DNA from 3 places in the Brachybacterium horti genome. Region 3 is predicted to be linked to each of the others. Evidence: riboswitches for the same ligand, from Rfam matches in the RefSeq annotation. Region 3 holds a riboswitch; each other region holds the start of a gene.
What was found. Region 3 has a riboswitch for thiamine pyrophosphate ahead of thiC (phosphomethylpyrimidine synthase ThiC). Riboswitches for the same ligand answer to the same signal wherever they lie in the genome.
Positions count from the first base shown of each region.

Region 1: another riboswitch for thiamine pyrophosphate. It lies ahead of ACYVAP_RS01435 (MFS transporter); the one in region 3 lies ahead of thiC (phosphomethylpyrimidine synthase ThiC).
Region 2: another riboswitch for thiamine pyrophosphate. It lies ahead of ACYVAP_RS10360 (ECF transporter S component); the one in region 3 lies ahead of thiC (phosphomethylpyrimidine synthase ThiC).

Region 1 is NZ_BAAHAM010000001.1:285,236-290,912, forward strand. Features, by position in the region: gene ACYVAP_RS01410 (bifunctional 3'-5' exonuclease/DNA polymerase) at 1-335, opposite strand, end outside; partial or broken gene ACYVAP_RS01415 (hypothetical protein) at 415-1,110, opposite strand; gene ACYVAP_RS01420 (cold-shock protein) at 1,107-1,310, opposite strand; gene ACYVAP_RS01425 (GNAT family N-acetyltransferase) at 1,574-2,041, opposite strand; gene ACYVAP_RS01430 (hypothetical protein) at 2,084-2,359, shown strand; gene ACYVAP_RS01435 (MFS transporter) at 2,470-3,882, opposite strand; TPP riboswitch at 3,865-3,957, opposite strand; gene ACYVAP_RS01440 (hypothetical protein) at 4,112-4,738, opposite strand; gene ACYVAP_RS01445 (hypothetical protein) at 4,887-5,369, opposite strand; gene ACYVAP_RS01450 (alpha/beta fold hydrolase) at 5,470-5,677, shown strand, end outside.
Region 2 is NZ_BAAHAM010000003.1:202,728-208,404, forward strand. Features, by position in the region: gene ACYVAP_RS10345 (hypothetical protein) at 1-736, shown strand, start outside; gene ACYVAP_RS10350 (M13 family metallopeptidase) at 788-2,758, shown strand; gene ACYVAP_RS10355 (hypothetical protein) at 2,778-3,350, shown strand; TPP riboswitch at 3,365-3,469, shown strand; gene ACYVAP_RS10360 (ECF transporter S component) at 3,527-4,117, shown strand; gene ACYVAP_RS10365 (ATP-binding cassette domain-containing protein) at 4,128-5,677, shown strand, end outside.
Region 3 is NZ_BAAHAM010000004.1:197,366-203,042, forward strand. Features, by position in the region: gene ACYVAP_RS13775 (glycine betaine ABC transporter substrate-binding protein) at 1-782, shown strand, start outside; gene ACYVAP_RS13780 (hypothetical protein) at 801-1,334, opposite strand; TPP riboswitch at 1,520-1,629, shown strand; gene thiC (phosphomethylpyrimidine synthase ThiC) at 1,629-3,380, shown strand; gene ACYVAP_RS13790 (MFS transporter) at 3,450-4,703, shown strand; gene ACYVAP_RS13795 (amidohydrolase family protein) at 5,151-5,677, opposite strand, start outside.

The DNA.
Region 1 (5,677 bases), on a different contig from region 3:
ACGGGGCCGGTCTCCCAGGCGGTGGCGGCACGCAGCGCGGCGCCGTCGGTGACCGCGGCGGCGTGCTGGAGGATCGTGTGGACCAGGCGCAGGTCGTGACAGCGCTCCACGCGCACCCCGGCGGCGAGCAGCCCCGGGTACCAGGTGGCGGTGTCGCTCCACACCCAGCGCGGGGTCCCCGCGGCCTCGTGCCCGGCGACGACCTCCGCCAGCCGCTCCTCGTCGAACTCCTGCCGCGGGCCGGGCTCGCCGTCCCCGCCGATCTCGCACAGCGCCACCCGGCCGCCGGCCAGGCGTCCCAGCACGCATGTGGTGAGGCGAGGGGCGGCGGTCATGTGCCGAGGGTACTGCGGGTCCCCGACGCCGCCGGGCGCCCGGACCGCTCACGGTCCGGGCGCAAGGCGACGAGGCCGACGACGTGATGTAGCCGTTGGGGTTCAGCACGTACTTCCTCGCCGCGCCCTGGTCGAAGTCCGCGTAGGCCTGAGGCGCCTCGTCCAGCGGGATGGGGGTGGCCTTCACGGCCTTCGCGATCTGCACCTTGTCATGGAGGATCGCCTGCATCAGCTGGCGGTGGTACTTCATGACGGGGCACTGCCCGGTCGTGAACGACAGCGACTTCGCCCACCCGAGCCCCAGGCGGATCGAGAGCGACCCCTCCTGGGCGGCGGCGTCCACACCGCCGGGGTCTCCGGTGACGTCGAGCCCGGCTTCACGCCGGCGCTGTAGGCGCCGTGGAAGCCGGTCGGGAAGATGTCCGAGAGCATCGTGAGATCGAGGATCTTCTCGAGGGCCTGGTCCCGCTCGGGGAATGTCAGCAGGTTCCAGTCCGCGTACGGGGGGGAGGACGTACTCGGCCTGGCCGCCGACCCAGCCGCCCATGTCGACGTACCCGTAGGGGCTGCCCGGGCGGTCCGGGTTCACGTTCAGGCAGATCCCGGTCTTGCCCACCTTGCAGTTGCGGCAGCGGCCGCAGGCGATGTTGAAGGGGACCGAGACCCCGGCGGTCAGGAAAGGACGAGGTCCGGAGGTTTTCCCTCCGGACATGACGGAGCGCCCGCCGGATCGTTCCGACGGGCGCTCCGAGAGCTGTGGGGCTCCGGGGCTCAGGCGCCCTGGATGTTCACGGCGGTGAGGCCGCGATCGGTGCGCTCGACCTCGAAGGAGACCTTCTGGTTCTCCTCGAGGTTGCGGTAGCCGGAGCCGGTGATGTTGCTGAAGTGGGCGAAGACGTCGTCCGAGCCGTCGTCGGGGGCGATGAAGCCGAAGCCCTTGTCGGCGTTGAACCACTTCACGGTGCCAGTTGCCATGTTCCTGTAATCCTTCGATGTCGTCGGCCGGGTCTCGGCCAATGATGCCTGCCGCCGGAAGACGCTCCGCCGACGACGTGGACCCCGATCAGGGTCCGGCGACACGCCGCGAACGATGTGCCGAGCACTAGGTTCGCAGACTTTTGCCCCGGATGCGAGCATGATTCCCCGATTGTTCATCGAAGGAGACCGATCGCTCGGTCCCGACCGTTCGGAAGCGACCGATCCGAACAGAGTGGCGGCGCACGCCTGCGACGGCCAGCTCAGGCGTTTCCGAGGCCCTTGACGAGCGTCTCCGAGGTCTCGGTGGCCGTCCGCCCAACGCCCCCGTCGTCCACGTACTCGTAGGAGACGGTCTCGAGCTGGCCGGTCCCACGGTAGCCGCGTCGCTCGTAGAGCCGTCGGGCGCGCGGGTTGTCCAGCCCCACGGCGCAGGCGATCCGTCCGCGGGGCCGCGCGAGCTCCTCGGCCGCCTCCATCAGCCGGCTGCCGACGCCTCGGCCCCGTGCCGCCGCATCGACGCTGAGGTTCTTGAGCAGAGGGAGCTCCCCCTCGTCCACCTCACAGGAGCCGACGGGGACCTCACCGCTCCAGGCGATGAGGAAGGTGCTCTCCCCTCGCCCCTGGCGCGCCGCCGCATGGCGGGCGAAGCCCCGTCCCGGCGGCTCGCGCGCCGCGAGCAGCGCGACGTCGGCCGGGGTGCAGCGACTGATCTGGACCGGGATCTCCATCCGTCCATCATCCCGGAGGTGTGCCCGTCGTACGGTGCCGTCATGGCGCTTCCATCTCGGGACTCCGATCGCGACTTCAGCGCGTACAACGCCGCGCAGGCCGGGCGCCCGCCACGCCCGCTGGCCCGGCGAGCGCTGGCCGCGCTCCGCGAGCGGGTGCCTGCGCCGCGGCGACCGTTCGCCATCGACCTCGGCTGCGGCGCCGGGATCGAGTCCCGGTTCCTCCCGGAGAACGGGTGCGAGGTGCTGGCGATCGACAGGGATCCGAGCGTGCGCCCCGTGCTCGACGCGCTCGCACAGACGCTGCCGAAGCGATGACCCGCGATCTCGACGTGATCGAGATCGTCGAGGAGGAGCGGGACGGCGGCTCCTTCTCCGGGCCGAAGCACTGGAACACCTACCAGGTCATCGCCCGCCGCTGAGCGCCGTCACCGCTCCTCGGCGAGCGCGACCGCGTCGAGGTCCCCGTCGAGGTCCGCGGGCGCGAGGCGCGGGCCGAGCCGGGCGCCGAGGATCAGCAGCGCCGCCCCGAGCACCATGAGCAGCAGCACCGAGCCGCGGGGGCCGGTGATCCCGGCGAGCAGCGGCAGGTAGAAGGGGTACAGGGCCGGCAGCACGAGGGAGAGGCTGTAGGCGGAGCCGTACCCGGTGGAGCGCACGACCGTGGGAAACCGCTCGGAGAGGTACGCGGAGACCGGGCCGTAGGCGGCGACGGTCACCACCTGCAGCAGCGCCGCGCAGAGCGCCGCCCGGGCGAGGCTCCCGGAGCCGACGGCCGCCCACCACAGGGGTGGCCCGAGGAGCAGGGCGGCGATCCCCCAGAGCGTGAGCAGTCGGCGCCGGCCGACCACCGTGGAGAGGTGCCCGGCGAGCGCCATCGCGAGCGCCTGGGCGACGGAGGCGATGCCCATGGCGAGCGCGACCTCGGTGGCGGCGAGGGCGCCGCCCTCCCCGAGCCGCGCGGTGAGCAGCAGGACCGTCGTGTTCGTGAGCAGCCAGAGCCCCGTCATCATGACGAAGGCCTGCCGGAAGGCGCCGGACCAGCGGCCTGCGAGCACCTGCCGGACGCCGCCGCGCACCGGTGGCGTCGTCTCCGTGCCCGGCGCGTCCCCGTCCGGCCCGGCGCGGCGGGTGATCGGCGCGTCGACGACGTGCGAGCGGTAGTACAGCAGCATCCCCAGCGAGAGCAGCGCGCCGACGACGAACAGCAGTCGCCAGCCCCAGACGGCGTACTCCTCCGGACCGAGGACCAGCAGCAGCGTGGCGGTCGCGAAGGCGATCGCTCCCTGCGCCCACGGCGCCATCGAGAGGATCAGGCCGCTCATGAGGCCGCGGCGGCGCGGCGGCGACCACTCCATGGCGAGCGGGATCGCGGCGGAGTACTCCCCGGCGACGAAGATGCCGCCCAGGAAGCGCAGACCGAGGATCAGCGCGATCGTGCCCGCGCCCAGCAGCTCGTGCGTGGGCATCGCGGCGATCAGCAGCGCGCACCCGGCGGTGCCGGCGATCGCGACCTGCGTGGTGCGGGTGCGGCCCAGGCGGTCGGAGATCCGGCCGAAGACGACCCCGCCGACGGGCCGGCCGAGCATCATCGCGATGACGACGATCGCGCCGGTCGCCGCCGCGACCCCGGGGCCCGCGACCGTGGCCAGCGCCGGGGTGAGCGCGGTGAGCGGCAGGAACACGTGGACGTTGTCGATGAAGTTCCCGACCACGCCGGCGCGGAGCGCGGCACGCCCCGAGGGCGGCAGACGGTCCGGCGGGCCGACGGGGCCGGGGTGCTCGACCTCGTCGATGGTGGGTGCATCGGTCGCGGGCAGGCGCGAGCGCATGGCGGACATCCCTTCGTCAGTACGAGCTGCATCAGGTTCCACGGGTGTGATCTCAGCGCCGGCGGCGCACCCCGTGTCCGCGATCGAGTATCCCAGGCGCGGGTCGCGCCGGGTCGACGTGTCCACGGAGATCTGAGGTCAGGGCCACGGAACCAGGGGGACGCCGTGCAGCCGGCGCCCGGTTGCCCTGGACGCCGACCACGGGCGAGTGCCTGACGCCTGCCTGCCCTGAACGGCGTCAGCAGAGCCGCGGGCCCTCAGCGCACTCCATCGCCCCAGCAATGAAAGCCTTCTCCTCCGCCGCCGTCGCCGGTCGCCCCGGCAGTTCCCGGAACCACTCCTGGCGCAGCGTGCTGACCAGCTTCTCCCCCGGCTTCCACCAGAATCCCGACAGCCGATGGAACAGGAACGCCTCCGCCCGCTCCTTGATGACGCGAACCTTGATCCCGTTCTCCAGATACGCGACGGCTGCGGCGACTGCCTCCCCCGCATTGCCGTAGTCCAGGATCTCCCATCCCGTGTACTCCCACGGGCCGATGAGGATCTCCGCCTCGTCACCGTCTCGGGGCGCTGTCGAAGGGCAGGAGAGCATCCGGATGCGGATCGGCCACGTGGCGGTGGCGGGTGAGCTGATGAGGACCTCGTGTTCGGCAGTCTCGATGACATTGGACTCCGGGCCGCTGCGACGCCTGATGACCTCGGACTCGCTCAGGGGGTCGAGGGGATCCTCGCCGTCGTCGGCGAAGAGTCGGAGCTCCACGTCCGGGAGCTCGACGTCAGGCTCACCGCGCAGCGCGGAGAGGACCAGGGAGACGACGAAGACGACCAGGAGGACCGGAAGGACGATCGGGAGCATCACGATCACCGCGCCGAGCATGAGAACGGCCAGGACCGCGTCGAAAAGGCAGTTGCCGACGCGGTGTGCCCAACTCCCCATAACGACCTCCCGCTCTCCACCTCATGACGATGCAGGTCCTATGGTGGCCTGCCGCCCAGCTCCCCACTCGCCGCCCTCAGCCGATCTCGTCCGGCCAGCTCCCCGGCATCGAGCCGTCCTCGGCAGCGGGCACCATCCCGCGGTAGCCGGTGACCGTCTCCCACCGGTCTCCGCGGGCACGGAGGAACAGGTAGACCTCACCGGCGTCCTCGATCCCGGTGAGGGCGTCGCGGCTCTCCCCGCAGCTGTACGGCAACGAGAGCACCTCGATGCTCGTCCCCTCACCATCCGCCGGGGCTCCGGAGACCCACTCGGCGACCTGCACGGTCCACAGCGGCACGTCGTACAGCTCGTAGCGACCCGTCGCGGGCGGACCGTCGACCGTGCCGCGCACGACGGCATCGGACTCCGCCGCCGCGTCCTCGGGCGTCTCCAGGGAGATCCAGTCGATGCAGCTCGCGGCGGTGACCTCGTCCTCCGGGCGCGTCGCCGGGCCGTCGCAGCCGCTGAGGCCGGCCGCTCCGGCGAGCGCGGCGAGGAGGGTGCGTCGGCGGACCATGGGCCCATGGTGCACCTGCCGGGCACCGTCGAGGAGGTCCGTGACCGCATCGCAACCGTGATCGCGCACTGGCCGTGGCCTGGCTCGATAGCGTGCAGGGATGACCGCTGACGTCAACGCCTCCCCGTCCCTCGACCTCCGTGACGTGGAGGCGTTCCTGCGCGTGCCGCGGGTCTCCGCGATCGCCGCGGGCCCGGCCGGCCGGGCGGTCGCGGTGGTGCAGGAGGCCGACGAGCGCCTCTCCCGCCTGGTCCCCTCCATCTGGGAGCGCACGGTCGGCGCCCCGGCCCGGCGGCTGACGGTCTCGG
Region 2 (5,677 bases), on a different contig from region 3:
CCACGACCATCCGCCGACGGGCGCGGACCTCGTCCGGGACCTCGTGCGCGGGCTCTCGATCGTCGCGCTGCTGATCCCCGTCGTGATCGTCGTCCTGCTGCTCGCGATCCTGCCGATGGCGCCCTCGACCCCGCTGCCGCTCGTGCTGGGCCTCGGGCTCGGCGCCGCGCACCTGCTCTCCCTCGTGGTGACGAGCCTGTTCGTGAGCCGCACGCGCCGCCAGCTGGCCGTGAACCCGGGGCTGCTCGCCGTGCGCAGCACGGTCGAGGAGCTGCTGCGCGTGGCGTCCGTGCTGCTGGGCCTGCTGTTGTGGCCCGGGGAGCTGCGCGGCGAGCTCGGCGTGTGGATCGGCGCGGGCGCCGCGATCGTGTGGCTCGTGCTGGCCACCGCGCAGACCGTCTCCACCCGGCGCCGGATCGCGAGCCCCTCGCAGTGGGCGGAGGACGCCGTGGCGACGCTCCTGCACCATCGTGTGGGCGCCCGCTCCACGGTCGTCATGCGCCTGCTCGACGTCATCGGCACCGCCTGCTTCCAGGTGGGGGCGACGGTGCTGGTCATCCTCTCCCCCGTGCTCGTGATCGGCACGGCCGTGCTCTCGATCGGCTCCGGCCTCTCCACGCTCGTGCTCCAGCGCCGCCCGCCGGCGGAGCGCGCCGGCACCGCCTGGGCGTACGTCCCGCTCGGCGTGGGCGTGCTCACCCTGCTGCTCGCCGTCCTCGGTCTCGCCACCGCCTGACCCACGCCCGACCACCGCCCTCGCCCGCTGACCGTCAGAAAGGTCGCCCTCATGACGACACCCCGCCCCTCCGGCCTCGACCTCAGCACCCGTGACGAGGCGGTGAGGATCCAGGACGACCTCTTCGGCCACGTCAACGGCACGTGGCTGCGGGAGCACACGATCCCCGCGGACCGCTCGACCGACGGCGCCTTCCACGCGCTGCGCGACCTCTCGGAGGAGCAGGTCCGCGAGATCGTCGAGGATGCCGCGGGCGCGGAGGAGCCGGGACGGATCGGCCGCCTGTTCCGGATGTTCATGGACACCGAGGCGATCGAGGCGGCGGGCATCGCGCCGCTCGAGCCGCTGCTGGGCGGGATCGGCGAGGCGGCCTCCCTCGAGGACCTCGTGCGCCTCATGGCCTCCCCGGACTCGGGCACCTCCGCCGTCCTCGCCTACGTGTGGACCGACGACCACGACTCCAGCCGCTACCAGGTGAAGATCCACCAGGGCGGTCTGGGTCTGCCGGACGAGTCCTACTACCGCGAGCAGTCCTATGCGGCGATCCGCGAGGCCTACGTCGCGCACCTCGCCGAGCTCGCGCGCCTGGCCGACCTCCCCGGCCGCCCCGGCCTCCCCGAGGGCGACGCCGAGGCGCTCGCCGCGGCCGTCTTGGATCTCGAGACCCGCCTCGCCGCGTGCCACGTCGACGTCGTCCGTGTGCGCGACCGCGAGAAGTCCGACAACCCGATGACCGCCGCGCAGCGTGCGGAGCTCGCCCCCGCCTTCCCGTGGGACGCCTTCGTCGAGGGGACCGGCGCCCCCGCGGGGACCTTCGACGTGGTCTCCGTGGGACAGCCCGAGTTCGTCTCCGCGGCCGCCGAGCTGCTCGCGGCCGAGGACCTCGCGGTGCTGCGCGCCTGGATGGCCGTGCACACCGTCTCCGCCTACGCCCCCTATCTCCCCGCGGCGCTCGTCGACGCGAACTTCGCCTTCTTCGGCACCGTGCTCTCGGGCGCGGAGGAGCTGCGTGAGCGCTGGAAGCGCGGCGTCGGCTTCGTCGAGGGCGCCGTCGGCTTCGAGGTGGGCCGCGAGTACGTCTCCCGCCACTTCCCGCCGGAGCACAAGGCGCACATGGAGCGTCTGGTCGCCGCGCTGCTCGAGGCGTACCGCGTCTCGATCGAGGGCCTGGACTGGATGACCGAGGAGACCCGCGCGAAGGCGCTCGAGAAGCTCTCCCTGTTCGTCCCGAAGATCGGCTACCCGGAGACCTGGCGGGACTACGAGGGCCTCGAGATCGTCGAGGGCGACCTCGTCGCGACCGTGCGCGCCTCGCGCCGCTTCGACGCCGGGTTCGAGTACGCGAAGGTGGGCGGCGAGGTCGACGAGACCGAGTGGCACATGACCCCGCAGACGGTCAACGCCTACTACAACCCCGGTCGCAACGAGATCGTCTTCCCCGCCGCGATCCTGCAGCCGCCGTTCTTCGACGCGGAGGCCGACGACGCCGTGAACTTCGGCGGGATCGGCGCCGTGATCGGCCACGAGATCGGCCACGGCTTCGACGACCAGGGCTCGAAGTTCGACGGCCACGGCAACCTCGTCACCTGGTGGACCGAGGAGGACCGCGCCGCCTTCGACGAGCGCACCGCGGCCCTCATCGAGCAGTACTCGGCGCTCTCGCCCCGGGACCTCGACGACGCCCACCACGTCAACGGCGCCCTCACCGTCGGCGAGAACATCGGCGACCTCGGCGGTCTCACGATCGCGGTGAAGGCCTACCTCGCGACGGCGGGCGAGGGATCCCCCGAGCTCGACGGCCTCACCGGCCTGCAGCGCGTGTTCTGGTCCTGGGCGACCGTGTGGCGCGGGCTGACCCGGCCGCAGGAGGCGATCCGCCGGCTCGCGATCGACCCCCATGCGCCGATGGAGTTCCGCTGCAACACGGTGGTGAGCCACCTCGACGCCTTCCACGAGGCGTTCGACGTGCGCGAGGGCGACGGCATGTACCGGGCGCCCGCCGAGCGCGTCCGCATCTGGTGAGCGCGCACGCGGGGCGGGCATGAGGCCCGAGGCGCCCTCGTACACCGACACGACCCGGCCCTCGGCCGTGGGCTGGACGCGGATCGCGCTCACCGCCGCCTCCGGGGTCGTGCTGCTGGTGCTCGCGCTCGTGCGGGCGACCGTCCCGCCGCCGCTGCTGGTCGCCGCGGCCGTGCTCTTCGCGCTGCTCGCCGTGTGGACGTGGATGCACCATGCGACGCGCATCCTGGTCGACGGCCGCGGGGTGACCGTGAGCCTCGGCGGGTTCTGGCCGCAGGCCACCTGGCCCGTCGAGGACTTCCGCGGCGTGCAGCTGCGCGAGCTGGACGCCACGGTCGTGGGCGTCACCGTGGGCGGCTACGGCTGGCGTCGCGGCCGCGCGCTGACCCCCGCCCCGGAGCAGCTCACCGCCGTCGGCTCGCGCCGCACCCTCACCCTGGCCGAGACGCAGGCGACCTACCGCCTGCTCGTGACCCGGCCGGGCACCCAGGTCGAGATCATCGGTCGCGGCGGCACCCACTACCTGTTCTCCCCCACGGACCCGCGGTCCACCGCGGAGGCGATCGACCAGGCGATCCGCGCGCGGCGGTAGACTGGCCCGCGGTCATCCACTGACAGGGGAGCACCGCACGGTGCTGAGAGTGCGCGCATGCGCAGACCCTCGAACCTGAACCGGGTCATGCCGGCGGAGGGAGTCGGGATATCCGTCGCGGCGCCTCCGGTGCCCCGACGCCCCTTTCCACGAGGAGAGGAGTCGGAATGACACGCATGAGGACGATCGACCTGCTGGTCAGCGTCGCGATCGGAGCGGCCTTCGGGGTCGCGTTCCTGGGCTACGGGGCCCTGTACTCGCTGATCGGGCCGCTCACCGCGGCCTTCAAGCCCGCCGAGGGCATCCTCGCGGGCATCTGGTTCCTGCCCGCCGTGCTCGCCGCGCTCATCGTGCGCAAGCCCGGCGCGGCGCTTCTCGCGGAGCTCGTCGCCGCGACCCTCGAGATGATCCTCGGCGGCCAGTGGGGCTGGGGCACCGTCGTCTCGGGCCTGCTGCAGGGCGGCGGCGTCGAGATCGGCTTCCTGCTCTTCGTCTACCGCCGCTTCACGCTGCCCGTCGCGATGCTCGGCGGCGTGATCGCGGCGGCGCTCGAATGGGTGTGGGAGCGCTTCTCCTACTACCCCGAGATGAGCTGGACCTTCGCCCTTCTGCTGCTGGCCTTCTTCCTGGTCTCCGGTGCGCTGCTGTGCGGAGCCCTCGGCTGGGCGGCCGTGCGGGCCCTCGGCGCGACGGGAGCCCTCGACGCGCTGCCCGCGGGCCGGGACCGGGATCGCGAGCGCCGCGCCGCCGCCACGACCGTCTCGTGAGGGCGGCTGCGTGAGGGACCTGCTCCTGGACGGGGTGCGCTGGCGCCCCACGGGCCGCGACGAGCCCACTCTCGACGGCCTGCGCCTGCGCGTGCCCGCCGGGCAGAGGGTGCTGCTCACGGGGGTGAGCGGGAGCGGGAAGTCCACCGTGCTGCGCGCCCTGGCGGGCCTGCTCGACCCCGAGGCCGGGGATCTCGAGCAGGCCCCCGCCGGGCCCTCCCGCCCCGGGGAGCGGGGGCTGCTGCTGCAGAACCCCGCGCACGCGGTGGTCGGTGCGACCGTCGCGCGCGACGCGGCGATCGGCCCGGAGAACGCGGCCCTCCCCCGCCCCGAGATCCACGAGCGGGTGCGGCGCGCCCTGGAGGCCGCAGCGGTCGACGTCGACGGCTCCCGGGACCCGCTCGCCGTCTCCGGCGGGCAGCAGCAGCGGGTGGCCCTCGCGGGCGCCCTCGCCCTGCACCCCGAGGCGATGCTGCTCGACGAGCCCACGAGCATGCTCGATCCGGCGGCGGCGGCCGCGGTGCGCCGCGCCGTGCTCGAGGCCTCCGCCGGGCGGACCCTCGTCATCGCCGACCACCACGTGGAGCCGTGGCGGGAGCACCTCGACCGGATCGTCGTGCTGGGCCCCGGCGCGCAGGTGCTCGCCGACGGCCCACCCGCGGAGGTCCTCGCCCGGCGTCCCGAGCTGCAGGAGACGGAGCCCGCCCCGGGCCCGGCCCCGGAGGCCGAGCTGCGGATCGATCCGGGCCTGCTCACCGCCGTCACCGGGGCGAGCGGCGCGGGGAAGACGACCCTGCTGCGCTCCCTCGCCGCGGAGGCCGGCCGGCGGCCCGGCTCGCTGCTGCTGGTCCCCCAGGACCCGGCGCACTTCTTCCTCGCCTCGACCGTGCGCGGTGAGCTCGGCGACGCAGCGGATCCCGCGGCCGCGGCGGATACGCAGTCGCTGCTGGACCGCGCTGGCCTCGCCCATCTCGCCGGCGCGAACCCGCATCGGCTCTCCGGCGGCGAGCAGCGACGCCTCGCGATCATCGCCGCCCTCGCGGCGCGGCCCGAGGTGCTGCTGCTCGACGAGCCGACCGTGGGCCTGGACGCCGAGCGGCGAGCGGCAGTCCTCGCCCTGCTCGAGGAGGCCCGAGACCGTGGCACCGCCGTCGTCGCCGCCTCCCACGACCCGGTGCTCGTCGCGGCCGCCGGGTCCCGGCACAACCTGGAGGGCACCCCCTCCCCCGCCCCGACGGCGGCGAGCGCGTCGGCCGGGGCAACGCCCCCCGCCCCCGGGGCCTCCGCCGAACCCGATCGTCGGATCCTCCCCGTCCCCCGCGCCGCGCGCCGGCCCGCGGACGCCCTGAACCCGCTGACGCTCTGCCTGATCGGCATCCTCGCGGCGGTCGGCTCCTACGCCGTCTCCACCTTGCAGGGCGGGCTGCTCGCCCTGCTGCCCACGGTGCTGCTCGCGCCGCTCGCGCTCCGGTCCGTGCGCGGCGCGGTCTGGCGGCTCGCCCCGGTGCTGCTCTCCGCCGTGAGCCTCGCCTGGACGACGGCCCTGCTGGGCGAGGCCCC
Region 3 (5,677 bases):
TCGCCGCCCGGGCCGCCGGGTTCCAGGTGGACGACCTCACCAACGTCCCCGGCTCCGTCCCCGTGCGCGAGCTCATGACCTCCGGCGACGCCGACATGACCTGGGAGTACACGGGCACCGCCTGGCTCACCTACATGGGCGAGACCGAGGGCATCCCGGACAAGCAGGAGCAGTGGGAGGCCGTGCGCGATGCCGACGTGGCCAACGGGCTCACCTGGCTGCCGCCCGCGCCGCTGAACAACACCTACGCCCTCGCCGTGCGCTCCGACGCCGTCGAGGAGCTGGGCGGCATCAGCTCCCTGAGCGAGATCGCTGACCTCCCCGTCGAGGACCGCACGATCTGCGTGGAGCCCGAGTTCAACTCCCGCGCGGACGGCTTGATCCCGCTGCTGAAGGAGTACGGCATCCCCCGCGACGCCGCCGACGGCGTCCCCGAGGAGAACATCTCGATCTACGACACGGGCGCCGTCTACACCGCGACCGCCCGCGGCTCCTGCAACTTCGGCGAGGTCTTCACGACCGACGGCCGCATCGAGAGCCTGGACCTGACGATCCTCGAGGACGACAAGGGGTACTTCCCCGCCTACAACGTCGCCCCGGTGCTCAGCACCGCGACGCTGGAGAAGCACCCCGAGCTCGCGGACGTCTTCGACCAGATCTCCCCCGCCATCACGGACGACGCCCTTCGCGCGATGAACCTGCGGGTGGACGAGGGCGGCGAGCTCCCGGCGGACGTCGCCTTCGACTTCATGGTCGAGCAGGGGTTCGTCACGCGCCCCTGAGCGGCCCCCTCCGGCAGGTCACCGCCGCACGGCCCCCGGCAGCCACCGCGACCCGAGCGCCGCGAGCCACGCCGCCGCGATCCCGATCACCGCGGCGAGCACGAGCTCGACGCCCCACAGCACGGGGCTCGGGATGCCGTGGTACATGACCGCCCACTGCGCGGGGAGGATCAGCAGGAAGCCCAGCACCAGCAGGTAGGTGAGCGGGCTGCGTCCGCGCACGATCAGCCAGCCCAGCAGCCCCACGGCCGGGCCGAGGATCGAGAGGTCCAGCATCCGCGGGAAGGGCTGCGGCAGGTCCAGGTCGCCCCGGAGGTACGGGATCACGAGGACCGTCCCGAGCAGGACGGGCACGACGACGACCGCCGCGGCGAGCGCCGCCCGCCACAGGGCGGTGGGCGCGAGGGCGAGACCTCCGGCGAGCACGAGCAGGCCGATCCCGAGCTGGAGGATGCCCTGGAGCCTCAGCAGCGAGTCGTCGTAGCCGACGAACCCGACCGGGGACCACTGCGAGAGCAGGTAGGAGCCGATCACGGTGGCGACGAGGGCCATGCCGTAGCGGGCTCCGTCCCGCCGTTCGCGACGGTCCGGAGCGCACACGGGCGCGCCGAACTGCGGCCCGTGGAAGCCGGGCCGGGGCTCGGGGAGGCCGGGCTGGGGCTGGGGCTTCGTCGCTCCTGGCGGTCCCTCCGACGGACGGCGCCGCCGGCCTTCCCGCTCCTGGGGTACGGTGCTCGCCGATCCCTCGGGTGCCCGTCGCAACGGGCTGAGATCGGACTGTCGCGGTCCGAGTACCGACCGAACCTGCCCGGGTCATGCCGGCGAAGGAAGAAGGAGAGCGACTGCATGTCCGCACGCCCTGAGAACTACCCCACCCACACCCTCGACCACCTCGAGGATCCCGAGCACGGCATCCGTGTGCCCGTCACCCGGATCACCCAGGACCCCGCCCCGAGCGGCGCGGAGAACCCGCCCGTGACCGTCTATCGCACCGCGGGCCCCGGCTGTGAGCCGGAGGAGGGCCTCGCGCCGCTGCGCGAGGACTGGATCCGCGGCCGCGGCGACGTGGAGGGCTACACGGGTCGCGGTCGGAGCCTCGAGGACGACGGCCGCAGCGCCGTGCGCCGCGGGGAGGCCAGCGCGGAGTGGCGGGGTGCGCGGCGGGAGCCGCTGCGCGGCCTCGAGGGCCGACGGGTCACCCAGATGCACTACGCCCGCCGCGGGGAGATCACCGCGGAGATGCGGTACGTGGCGCTGCGCGAGGGCTGCGACGTGGAGCTCGTGCGCAGCGAGCTCGCCGCGGGCCGCGCGATCATCCCCGCGAACGTGAACCATCCGGAGGCGGAGCCGATGATCATCGGCCGCGCGTTCCTCGTGAAGGTCAACGCGAACATCGGGAACTCGGCGGTGACCTCGTCGATCGCGGAGGAGGTCGCGAAGCTCGAGTGGGCGACCCGCTGGGGTGCGGACACCGTCATGGACCTCTCCACCGGGGAGGACATCCACACCACCCGCGAGTGGATCCTGCGCAACTCCCCCGTGCCGATCGGCACGGTCCCCATCTACCAGGCGCTTGAGAAGGTGGGCGGGGACGCGAACGCCCTGACCTGGGAGATCTTCCGGGACACGGTGATCGAGCAGTGCGAGCAGGGCGTGGACTACATGACGATCCACGCGGGCGTGCTGCTGCGCCACGTGCCGCTGACCGCGGACCGCGTGACCGGGATCGTCTCGCGCGGCGGTTCGATCCTCGCCGGCTGGTGCCTCGCCCACCATCGCGAGAACTTCCTCTACGAGCACTTCGACGAGCTCTGCGCGATCTTCGCCCGCTACGACGTCTCCTTCTCCCTGGGCGACGGACTGCGCCCGGGCTCCCTCGCGGACGCGAACGACGCCGCCCAGTTCGCGGAGCTCGACACGCTCGCGGAGCTCACGGCCCGCGCCTGGGAGCACGACGTGCAGGTCATGGTCGAGGGCCCGGGGCACGTGCCGCTGCACCTCGTGCGGGAGAACGTGGAGCGCCAGCAGGAGCTGTGCCACGGCGCCCCGTTCTACACGCTGGGCCCGCTCGTCACGGACATCGCCCCCGCGTACGACCACATCACCTCCGCGATCGGCGCCACCGAGATCGCCCAGTACGGCACGGCGATGCTCTGCTATGTCACGCCCAAGGAGCACCTGGGCCTCCCGGACCGCGACGACGTGAAGACCGGCGTGATCACGTACAAGATCGCCGCCCATGCGGCGGACGTCGCCAAGGGCCACGCCGGCGCCCGGGACCGGGACGACGCGCTCTCGAAGGCCCGTTTCGAGTTCCGCTGGCGGGACCAGTTCGGCCTGTCCCTGGACCCGCAGCTCGCGGAGGCGTACCACGACGAGACGCTCCCGGCGGAGCCCGCGAAGACGGCGCACTTCTGCTCGATGTGCGGGCCGAAGTTCTGCTCGATGCGGATCTCGCAGGACATCCGCGACACCTACGGGGACATGCCCGCCCAGGAGCGGATCGCGCTCGAGGGCATGGAGGCGAAGTCCCGGGAGTTCCGCGAGCAGGGCGGCACGGTGTACCTGCCCTCCCCATCGGTGCCCGCCCGCCCGTAGGATCGAGGGGTCCCCACCGGTGCCAGCGTCGGCAGCGATGCCCTGAACCACCCCGCGCTGGAGTCCCCGTTGAGCACCTCGACCCCCACCCTGCCGCCTGCGGCCCCCGCTCCCCTGCCCCCGGGCCGGCTGCGGCTGGTCATCCTCGCGATGGCGCTCGGCGCCTTCGCGATCGGCACCACCGAGTTCGCGTCGATGGGCCTGCTGCCGCAGATCGCCCGCTCGCTCGAGGTGAGCGTGCCGCAGGCGGGCATGCTCATCACGCTCTACGCGCTGGGCGTGGTGATCGGGGCGCCGCTCGTGACGATCGCCGCGGTGCGTGTGCCCCGGGCGAGGCTGCTGGTGGTGCTCATCGCGCTGATCGGCCTCGGGAACCTGGCCTCGGCGATCGCCCCGAGCTTCACCGTGCTCGCCCTCGCCCGCTTCGTGGCGGGGCTGCCGCACGGCGCGTTCTTCGGGGTCTCGGCGCTCGTCGCCTCGCGCCTGTCCCCGCCGGGGCGGCGCGCCCGCTCGGTGTCCCTCGTGATGCTGGGCCTGACGATCGCGACGATGCTCGGCGTGCCGGCGTCGACGGCGCTCGGGCAGTCGGTGGGCTGGCGCTCGGCGTACGTGATCGTGGTGGTGCTCGCGGCGGCGTCGACCCTCGCGATCTGGCGCCTGGTGCCGGAGCCGGAGGGCTCCACGGGCACCGGCTCGATCCGCGGGGAGCTGGGGGCGCTGCGCCGCGGCCGGGTGTGGTTCGGGCTCGGGATCGGCGCGATCGGTTTCGGCGGCATGTTCGCGGTGTACAGCTACGTGGGCGAGATCGTGCCGGGTGTGATGGGCCTCGGCGAGCGCGCCGTGCCGGTCGCGCTGTTCGTGTTCGGCGTGGGCATGACGGTGGGCAACGTGATCGCGGGCCGGCTCGCGGATCGCAGCATCTACGGGACGATCCTCCTGGGCCTCGTGGGCATGGCGATCACGCTCGCGATCTTCGCCCTGGTCGCCCAGCACGCGATCGCGGGGATGGCGCTGCTGTTCGCGATCGCGGTGACCTCGCAGCTCATGGGCCCGTCGCTGCAGCTGTTCCTGCTCGACGCCTCCCCGGACGCCCCCTCGCTCGCCGCGGCCCTGCACCACTCCGCGCTGAACATCGGCAACTCGCTCGGGGCGGCGCTCGGCGCGGCGGTGCTCGCGGCGGGCTGGGGCCTGCTAGCGCCGGCCTGGACCGGGGTGCTCCTCGCGGTGGCGGGCCTCGGGATCGCGGGCGCGTCGCTGCTGGTGCACCGGCGTTCGGTCGCGGCGACCGCGGTGGAGGACGCCCCGGTTCCGGCGGCCTGCTGAGTCAGTCCCGCGGGGGGTGCCGCCCGATATCTCGGGACAGGCTCGACAGGAGACCTCGCTCACCGCACAGGCGGTCGGTGCGCGTCAGCTCACCAGGCGCTGACCTGCACATTCGCCCCGACAGCCCTTGACTCACACTGTGCACCGCCCCGGGAGTCCTCGCCCGGGGCGGTGCTGCTGTGCGCGCCCCTGCGGTCACCGGGTCCCCTGGTCGTCTTTCGGTGTCGCATGCACGGGCCCTTCTCCCGACCACGTCCCCGACGGAGACGAGCCCCCGACGGGTGCAGCCCGAGCATCCGCTGGGAGGTCGCGACCGCCGTGACCCCGACCCGCTTCTCGACGACCTCCGGGTACACGCGCACGCCGATCTCCTGCGGCACGGGCATCTGGTCCAGCGTCGCGAAGGACTTCACCTCCGCGCACGACGGCATCTTCTGACGCTCCCGCTCACCCCAGCGCCGCCGCCTGCAGCCGCTCGGCGGCACGCCGGTGGGCGGTGAGGACCTCCGCGAGGGCGGGGGCGACGGGCTCCCCGTCCCGCACGAGCACCCGTCCCGCGACGAGCGTGTGCCAGGCACGGGCGGGGCCCGTGCGCAGCCACCCCTCGACCGGATCGGTGAGCGCCCCGGCGAGCGCGACCGGGTGCGTCTCCCACACGACGAGGTCGGCGCAGGCCCCGGGCCGCAGGTGGCCGATCTCGTCCTCCCAGCCCAGGCAGGCGGCGCTGCCGCGGGTCGCGAGGTCCAGGGCGTCGCGGGCCCGCATCGAGGCCGGGCCGTTGCGCAGCCGCCCCAGCAGCAGCGCGTTGCGGGTCTCCATCCACATCGAGGCGCTGTCCGTGGAGGCGGAGCCGTCGCAGCCGATCCCCACCGTCAGCCCGAGCTCCCGCCAGCGCAGCGCGTCCATCGTGCCGTGGCCGATCATCATGTTCGAGCTCGGGCACTGGGTGGCGCCCACCCCGGCACGGCCCAGCC